One region of the Nocardia sp. NPDC003482 genome, then DNA from elsewhere that is predicted to be linked to it. Evidence: predicted binding sites of a transcription regulator. Region 1 holds the regulator's gene; the other holds the start of a gene.
What was found. The regulator HspR, encoded in region 1, represses chaperone genes until heat shock. The targets are predictions, from matches to a motif close to ANNTGAGTNNNNNNNACTCANNT.

Region 2: a site for HspR is predicted at 1,168-1,190, ahead of lon (endopeptidase La). Genes of this name have one in related genera too.

The regions. Positions count from the first base shown of each region.
Region 1 is NZ_JBSFPI010000007.1:180,805-184,961, reverse strand. Features, by position in the region: gene ACWDSJ_RS13225 (FAD-binding oxidoreductase) at 1-405, shown strand, start outside; gene ACWDSJ_RS13220 (globin domain-containing protein) at 406-1,575, opposite strand; gene ACWDSJ_RS13215 (heat shock protein transcriptional repressor HspR) at 2,069-2,458, opposite strand; gene dnaJ (molecular chaperone DnaJ) at 2,458-3,630, opposite strand; gene grpE (nucleotide exchange factor GrpE) at 3,652-4,157, opposite strand, start outside.
Region 2 is NZ_JBSFPI010000002.1:76,211-80,367, forward strand. Features, by position in the region: gene lon (endopeptidase La) at 1-1,147, opposite strand, end outside; gene ACWDSJ_RS03520 (hypothetical protein) at 1,289-1,516, shown strand; gene ACWDSJ_RS03525 (hypothetical protein) at 1,516-2,109, shown strand; gene ACWDSJ_RS03530 (hypothetical protein) at 2,060-3,151, opposite strand; gene ACWDSJ_RS03535 (helix-turn-helix domain-containing protein) at 3,148-4,157, opposite strand, start outside.

The sequences.
Region 1 (4,157 bases):
ACGGGTTTGGCGCCGCTGCGCGCGCTGCTGCTGGATCTGAGCCGCCGTCCCGAACCGCCGCGCACGCATCTGTTCGTCGGCGGCCGGTCCCCGCGCGACCTGTACGCCTCGGACATGCTCTACCTGCTGGCCGGTGAATTGCCCTGGCTCACCGTGGTTCCCGTGGTCGAGTCGGCCGACGATCCGGGCTGGGTCGACGAGTGGTACGAGCGCTGCCGGGTGGACGTCGGCTTCGATGTGGACGAGATGCTCGAGGGCACCCTGGCCGACGTGGTCGGCGATATGGGTCCGCTGCTGCATCACCAGGTCCTGGTGTGCGGCTCCCCCGCCATGACCCGGGCCACCGTGGACCGGCTCATCCTCACCGGCACCCCCGCGGAAGCCATTCGCTACGAAGGGGTTTGATCAGAACAGCGGGTCGTGGCGGATGTGCTCGGCGGGTGTGCCCGCGGCCATGAGCCGGAATTTGGTGGTCTGCACCATCGAGGGCGAACCCACGATCTGGACGTCGTGCTCGGGCCACGGCCCGGCGGCGGCCACCACCTTGCCGATCTGCCCCACCCGCCGCTCCGCCAGGCCCGGGTAGGCGGGCTCGGGTTCCCCGGATTCGCAATGCCACCAGGGGTTCTCGTCGCTCTCGACGACCGGGACGACGGTCAGCCACTTGTGCGCGAGCGCCAGATCGTTCAGCGCGGGCAGATCGTAGAGATCGCAGGGGTGGTGGCCGCCGACGAACAGGTGCACCTTGGGATTCGAGCGCCGCTGGGTCATGGCCATGAGTTGCGCTCGCAGCGGGGCGATTCCGGTGCCGCAGGCGACCATGAGCAGTTTGCGCCGGGTGTTGCGCGGCACGCCGAGTCCGCCCATCGGCGCGCCCAGCAGCCACTTGTCCCCCACCCGGGTGTGTCCGACGACGGCCGGGCTGACCCAGCCGCCGCTGACCGCGCGGATGTGGAACTCCACCTCGTGGTCGGCGGTGGGCGGGGTCGCCGGGGACAGATAGCGCCACATCCGCGGCCGGGCCGGGATCTGCACGCTCACATACTGTCCGGGCGCGAACCGCATGGCCTGGTCGAGGCGCACCCGGACCACCGACAGATTGCTCAGCACCGCGCGATGCTCGACGACCGTGCCGGTCCAGTACGGCGGCGTGTCCTCCTGCTCGGCGGCGCTCATCATGGTCTCGGCGATCAGGCCGATGCCCGCGCGCCAGGCTCGTTCCACCTCGTCTGTCCACAGTTCGGTGCCCGCGTAGCCGCGCAGCGCGGCCTGCAGCGACTCCCCCACGGCCGCATAGTGTTCGGCGGTCACGCCGTACTTGCGGTGGTCGCGCCCGAGCTGGGCCAGGAACGGCAGCAGCGCGCCGGGCTCCTCGAGCCGGTCGATGACGAAGCCGATGGCCTTGACCAGCCGGTCGCGCTGGGCGTCGAGGGCGGCGGGGAACAGGTCGCGGATGTGTGGATGGTCGGTGAACAGGATCGCGTAGAACGAGCGGGCGAGCCGCTCCGGTCCGTCCTCCTCCGCAGCAACCGCCTTGAACGTCGTTCTCATCAATGCGACGGTCCGCGAATCCATATGTCTCACAACCCCATTTCGCATGCGAACACGGGCCGCGCCGACGGGTGTAGGGTACCGCGCACTCGACGGCAGCCGATGTCGAACGAGTCTAAGCGAGGTTTGCCAGGTGCGGACCGAGTCGTCTGAAGAACACGTGTGTAATTCCCCCGAAACCAGGCCGAGGCGGGTGAAAACTCGACGAAACCGACCGTTTGCCTATGACACACCGGCGTTTTCGGCACCTGAATCACCCGTCTGGCACGGTTCTATCTGAAATACTCGGATTTACAGCGATCTTGGAGCAACCGTCAGGAGGTCGGCGAGCCCTCGCGCGCGAGGAATGAAACCGACCTTCCGGCAATGAATTTCCGGATGCCATTCACATTTCGAGACGAAATGCGGACCGACCCCGCCCGAGTACGCCGACGGAATTCCAGCACACCGCGCGCAAACGAAAACAGCGCCCCCGTCGCCGGAGGCGCTGTGCCACAGATGTTTTCCGTGCGCCGGATCAGTGGCGCTTGTTGCGCGGCTGCCAGACCACCAGGGCCGTGCTGCGCTGGGACAGCTCCGGCAGGTAGCGCGAGCGCAGCCGCTCGACCTCGGCCGACAGCTCGCGGACCCGCTCCTGGAGCGCCTCGACCTGGTTGGTGAGTTCGATGATCCGCTTGATGCCCGCGAGATTGACGCCCTCGTCCTGCGACAGCCGCTGCACCTCGCGCAGCAGCTCCACGTCGCGGGCCGAGTAGCGCCGCCCGCCGCCCGAGGTGCGTTGCGGCGTCACCAGTCCCAGCCGGTCGTAGGTGCGCAGGGTCTGCGCGTGCATACCGGCCAACTGCGCCGCCACCGAGATCATGAAGTACTCGGTGCCGCCCGTCCTCTTCTCGCGATCACCGTCCATCACGAACCTGCCCATCCCGCCCGGGGGTCGAACCCACCGGCCTTCTCCGCCTCCGCGTAGGCGCGCAACGCCTCGGAGGCATCGTCGTCCAGCTTCTGCGGAACCGCGACCTTCACCGTCACGAGCAGATCACCGGCGCCGCCACCGCGCTTGGGCACGCCGCGCCCGCGCACTCGCAGGGTACGCCCGTCGGCGGTGCCCGCGGGCACCTTCACCCCGACGCGGCCGTCCAGCGTGGGCACGGAAACCGTTGTGCCCAGCACCAATTCGGCGTAGCTGACCGGCAGTACCAGGGTCAGGTCGTCGCCGTTGCGGCCGAAGACCTTGTCCTGCCCGACGTGCACGGTGACGAACAGATCGCCCGCGGGCGCGCCGCGCAGGCCCGCCTCGCCCTGACCCGCCAACCGGATCCGCTGACCGTCGCGCACCCCCGGCGGGATCCGCACGGTGATCGTGCGGGTCCGGTTCTGGATGCCGGTGCCGCGGCAGTCGGGGCACGGGTCGTCGATGATCGACCCGGTCCCACGGCAGTCGTCGCACGGCTCGCTGAATCCGAACGCGCCCTGGTTGCGGCTGATCACGCCGGTTCCGTTGCAGTGCGGGCAGACTCGCGGGCTGGTGCCGGGCTTGGCGCCGCTGCCGTGACACGTGGTGCACGGCGACGGACTGGTCATCCGCAGCGGCACGGTCACGCCCTGGGCCGCCTCGCGGAAACCGAGCGTGGTCTCGGTCTCCACATCGCTGCCCCGCCGCGGCCGGGACGACGCGGTGCGCGCGCCCCCGCCGCGATTGAACAGGCCGCCCAGCAGGTCGCCCAGGCCACCGTCGCCCGCGGCCGCGCCGCCGCCGAAGATGTCACCCAGGTTGAATTCGCTGAAACCGCCCTGTCCGGCGTAGCCACCACCCGGCGAGAAGCCGCCGCGGCCGAAACCGCCGCTGGCGAACAGCCGCCGCGCCTCGTCGTACTCCTTGCGCTTCTCCGGATCCGACAGCACGGCGTGCGCCTCGCTGACGGCCTTGAACCGCTCCTCGGCCTTGACGTCCCCCGGATTCTTGTCCGGGTGCAGGTCACGCGCGAGTTTGCGGTAGGCCTTCTTGATCTCGTCCTGGGTGGCGCCGGAGGAAACACCCAGTTCTTTGTAGAAGTCCTTTTCCAGCCACTCCCGATTCACCGGGCATCTCCCCCTTTCGTGTTACTCGTCGCCTGTGCCGGCATCCGTGCCAGCGTTCGTCGTATCCGGCGTCGCCGGATCCGCTACCGCGTCGGTGACACCGACCAGGGCGTGCCGCAGCACGCGGTCACCGAAGCGATAACCCTTGCGCATCACCACACCGATCACCGGATCGTGGCCCTCGCCCTCGTGCTGCACGGCCTCGTGCAGGGTCGGGTCGAAGGACTCGCCCTCGACGCCGAACTCCTCGAGACCCTGCTTGCGCAGCGCGTCGGAGAGCTTGTCCGCCACCGACTTCAACGGTCCGGCCTCGAGATCGCCGTGCGCGCGGGCGCGATCGAGATCGTCGAGGACGCCGAGCAGTTCGGTGACCACCGCGGCCTTGGCGGCGTCGACGGCGGCCTTGCGGTCGCGCTCGACGCGGCGGCGGTAGTTCGCGTACTCGGCGGTGAGCCGCTGCAGATCCGCGGTGCGCTCGGCGAGCTCACCGCTGATGATCTCGGCGAGGGAATCCGCGCCGTTCTCCG
Region 2 (4,157 bases), on a different contig from region 1:
CCGCCTCGTCGCGCACGCCGCCCAGGGCGACGCGAACGAACTTGCGGCCCAACGCCCGTGCGACGCTCTCGCCGAGCGAGGTCTTGCCCACGCCGGGCGGGCCGACGAGCACCAGCACCGCGCCGGAGCCGCGACCGCCGACGACCTCGAGTCCGCGCTCGGCGCGGCGGGCGCGCACGGCCAGGTACTCGACCATGCGATCCTTCACCTCGTCCAGGCCGTGGTGGTCGGCGTCGAGGACCGCGCGGGCGGCCGAGACATCGGTCGAGTCCGTGGTTTTCACGGTCCACGGCAGTTCGAGCACGGTGTCGAGCCAGGTGCGGATCCAGCCCGCCTCCGGGCTCTGATCGCTGCCGCGCTCGAGCCGGTCGACCTCGCGCAGGGCGGCCTCGCGGACTTTGTCGGGGAGGTCGGCCTGTTCGACGCGGGTGCGGTAGTCCTCGGCGCCGTCGGGCTCGTTCTCGCCCAGTTCCTTGCGGATCGCGTTGAGCTGCTGGCGCAGCAGGAACTCGCGCTGGGACTTCTCCATCCCCTCGCGCACGTCCTCGCTGATCTTCTCGGTGACCTCCATCTCGGCGATGTGGTCGCGCACCCAGCCGATCAGCGTGGTGAGCCGTTCGGCGACGTCCGGGGTCTCGAGGAGTTCGCGCTTCTGCTCGTTGGTCAGATAGGGCGCGTAGCCCGCGGTGTCGGCCAGCGCCGACGGATCGGTCATCTGCTCGACCATGTCGATCACCTGCCACGCCTCGCGACGTTGCAGCACCGACACGACCAGCTTCTTGTACTCGGCGGCGAGTTCGCGGGTGCGGCCGTCCGGCTCACCGGTCTCCACCGGTTCGGCCTCGACCCACAGCGCGGCCCCCGGCCCGGTCACCCCGTGCCCGATCCGCGCGCGCCGCTCGGCCCGCAACACCGCCGCCTTCGCACCCCCGCGCATCCGCCCGACCTGCTCGATCGTGGCGACCACGCCATAGCCCGCGTACCCCTCCGCCAACCGCGGCGCGAGCAGCACGGACTCCAGATTCGCCGCCTTCGCGGCATCGATCGCGGCCTGCGCCGATTCGTCCAGTTCGATCGGCACCACCATCCCGGGCAGCACGATCGGATCGGTCAGGAACAGCACCGGTAGTCGTTGTGGGGTAGTCATCGTTTTCGAGCCCCTTCCAAAGTTGAGCGCTACCTACTCAACCTGGCGGGGTGGTCCATTGTTCCGGACGGATGTTCACCGGCAGCGAAACGACCGACTGACTTGCTTTCTTAATATTAATAAGACTGCTAAGATCAGTTGATGGGCGTGCAGGGCCAGGTCTACGGGCCACGGACGATCACGAAGGTCTACCAGGTATCGGTTCCCGCCGCGTTGCTCCGAAAAGTAGGGCTCGACAAGCACTCTCAGGTCTGTTTCGCTGTCTCGGAGGAGGATCCGGCGATGATCTGCATGTTCGCAGCGGACCGAACGCAAGTTGGCCCGGCGCCCGACAGCGACAATCCGGTGCCGTCTACTGTTGCACGCTGATGACTGACCAGCGAACTTCTGGACGACAGTGCGTTGCACCGCCGCAGATCGAGGATGCTGTTCGGGCGGCAACCTGGTGCGGTGTAGTGCTGCCCCGCACCAAAGTCAGCGATTTCATGGTTTTTCCGGTCGTGGAGATCATCCCGGACGCTTGGACTGAGCGTTTAGTCAACGGCTACGGTCCTGAGCTGGATCGATCCACGCTGGGAATCTGGGAATCATGGACGCCCGATATGGGTGATCCGCCGCCCAGGTCGCCCGTGTCGATCGTCGGTTTCGTCTCGACGGCAATGAAAGCCGCAGACGCGCTGCATGCACTCGACTCACTCGCTGGTTACGGCGCAGGATTGTGGCTGACATCAGGATCCCGCAGCCCATCAGCATGGACGCTATCCAAATTTGACGTCGGCGGAGTTGCCGTCGTACATGAGCAGGCGGGCAACGTCGATGTGCTGGTGGAGGGTCGGCGTGGACCGATAGCTACCGCACGACGCATGGTGTCGACGCGGCACAAAGAGGAAGTGCTGTTCGGGTCAGCGCTCGCTATCGGGTACTCGCCTGCGGATGCGGTGTCGACGACACCCACGCCTTGAGTGCCTTCGACGGTTCCCATGCCCTGTTGCTTCTATTCAGGATCAGCTCGTGATTCGCCTGGGCGACAGCGCACATCGTCTTCCACTCACTGCCCCGGCTCTCCGGAGGATGCGCCAGAAGCAGCTGCGCCTGCTTCGCCAGAGCTGCGATCGAATGCTCGAATGCCGCTGTCTCCGGGTATGGATGATTGATGATCCACTCGAGCGACCGGCCCATACATACAGTGCAGTCACACTTCCACAAGTCGAGCTCGGGGTTTCGGGTGATGCCGTCCTCGATAGTGTTAAGGCGCCTGTAGGACAACAACGCCGGCACGTAAGCAGCCGGCGGGGGCGTGAATCCGCCGGGTCCGTCGGTGATCGGGTAGATATGACGCAACGCCGACTTGGTACCGACCGACACCGCTGCGGCACCGTGCGCGAGAGCACCAAGTACCGAAGTGTCCGATCGCAGCAACAGCACTGGCACCGGACAGCGCAGCACCGCAATCAACCCCGAGACTGCCGTCTTGGTCGCGAGCGGATCCCCGTCCGACTCCAGCATCAGAGCAACGGGCGCGTCGGCTGCGGTCAGCTCAGCGATGAGGGCCTCATGGTCGTTCGTCAACCACTGGATCGCCAAAGGTAGCGCCGTAACTACTTGTGTGAGCTCTGCGCCCCAGCGGAGCACGGCGCGCAGTGCGGCGAGATCATTGGCGGGGATGTAGCCAGAATCGGTTAGTGCCCAGCGCAACCCGCCTTTGATCTGCATGTTGATCCAGTCGGTGGTCATGCAGCTAGCGCCTATGCCGCGATTCTTGCCGCTGTAGCGGCTCGCGTCGAGCAGAATCGCCGCGCGGGGGTTCGCCTGCTGGATATAGCTGATCGCCTGCTTCGCGTCAGACCTGTCGCGAGTGGTAATTACCGCGCCTACGTCGTGCGAGCGAGTCAATGGCGTAAGTACCTGCGCCCAGGATGCCGGCGCGTGCGCCATGAACGGCGGCCCGAAGTTCGGCAGCTCGTCAGGTCCGTCGAAAATCAGCGCCTCTTCGATGCCGCTCACGATCTCACCGCCTGCAGGTTGGTGCCCGAGGTTTCTCGCACGTAGTGCTCGCGGAACGCCTCCGGTGTCATGTAGGCAATCCGCGCGATGTCCGCATCGCTGTAACCATGCCGAGATCGGTAGGTTTCGATGACGGAGTCGAGCAGGCATGCCCGCTCGACAGGGAGATCGATGGGTTCCACTGTGTTCCATCCGAACTTGGACAGTTTGATCCGGAATTCCCGGAACTGGCGGTCGCTGATCAGATCGAGCGTCTTGGCACGCTGGATCAGCGCGGCGATCGACACCTTCCACTGTGCCTTCAGTTCCATCAGGCGAGGGAAGTCGCGTGTAGTCAGTCCGTGTAGCTGTGGCTGGATGTCCTCGGCTGGCATCAAGAACTCGGCGGCGAACAGATCGGCCTGCTGTTCTTGCTCAGAATTGGGCAGCACATGCATCATGATGTGTCCCAATTCGTGACAAATGGTGAATCGTTCACGATCGGGCGGCAACCCTGTCCGGACGACCATGAGTGGCGCCTTGCCCCGGGGCCAGGTGCTGAAGGCATCCTGCGCTGTGGAATCGAGTGCGCGCGCGACGATCACGATGCCGATGTCGTCGAGCAAGGTGTGCAGATTGCTGATCGGCCCACTCGGAATTCTCCAGCGGGCTCGAAGCAGCCGAGCGACATGTGCGGCATCCCCGCCGAATTCGTCGATGTCCATTCGTTCGAGGGCGATGTCTGCGCCGCCGTCGACCCCAGTCAGCAAGGCATCGACAGTGATCCGCGTCAGGTGGCTCACGGCTTCGATCTTCTTCGCGGTCCCAACTGTGATCTTGCTGTGTCGTCGACGATGGAACATGCAGGACACCTCGATACCCTGCTGCGCTTCGTGATTAGTCAATAGCGCAGGGGGACAGCCCAGTACGTCGGCGAAGGCAACCAAACGTTCAGCGGTCAGCTCGGTCAGTCCATTCTCGACCTTGGATACGAATCCCTGAGTCACGCCCGCAGCCTGCGCCAGGT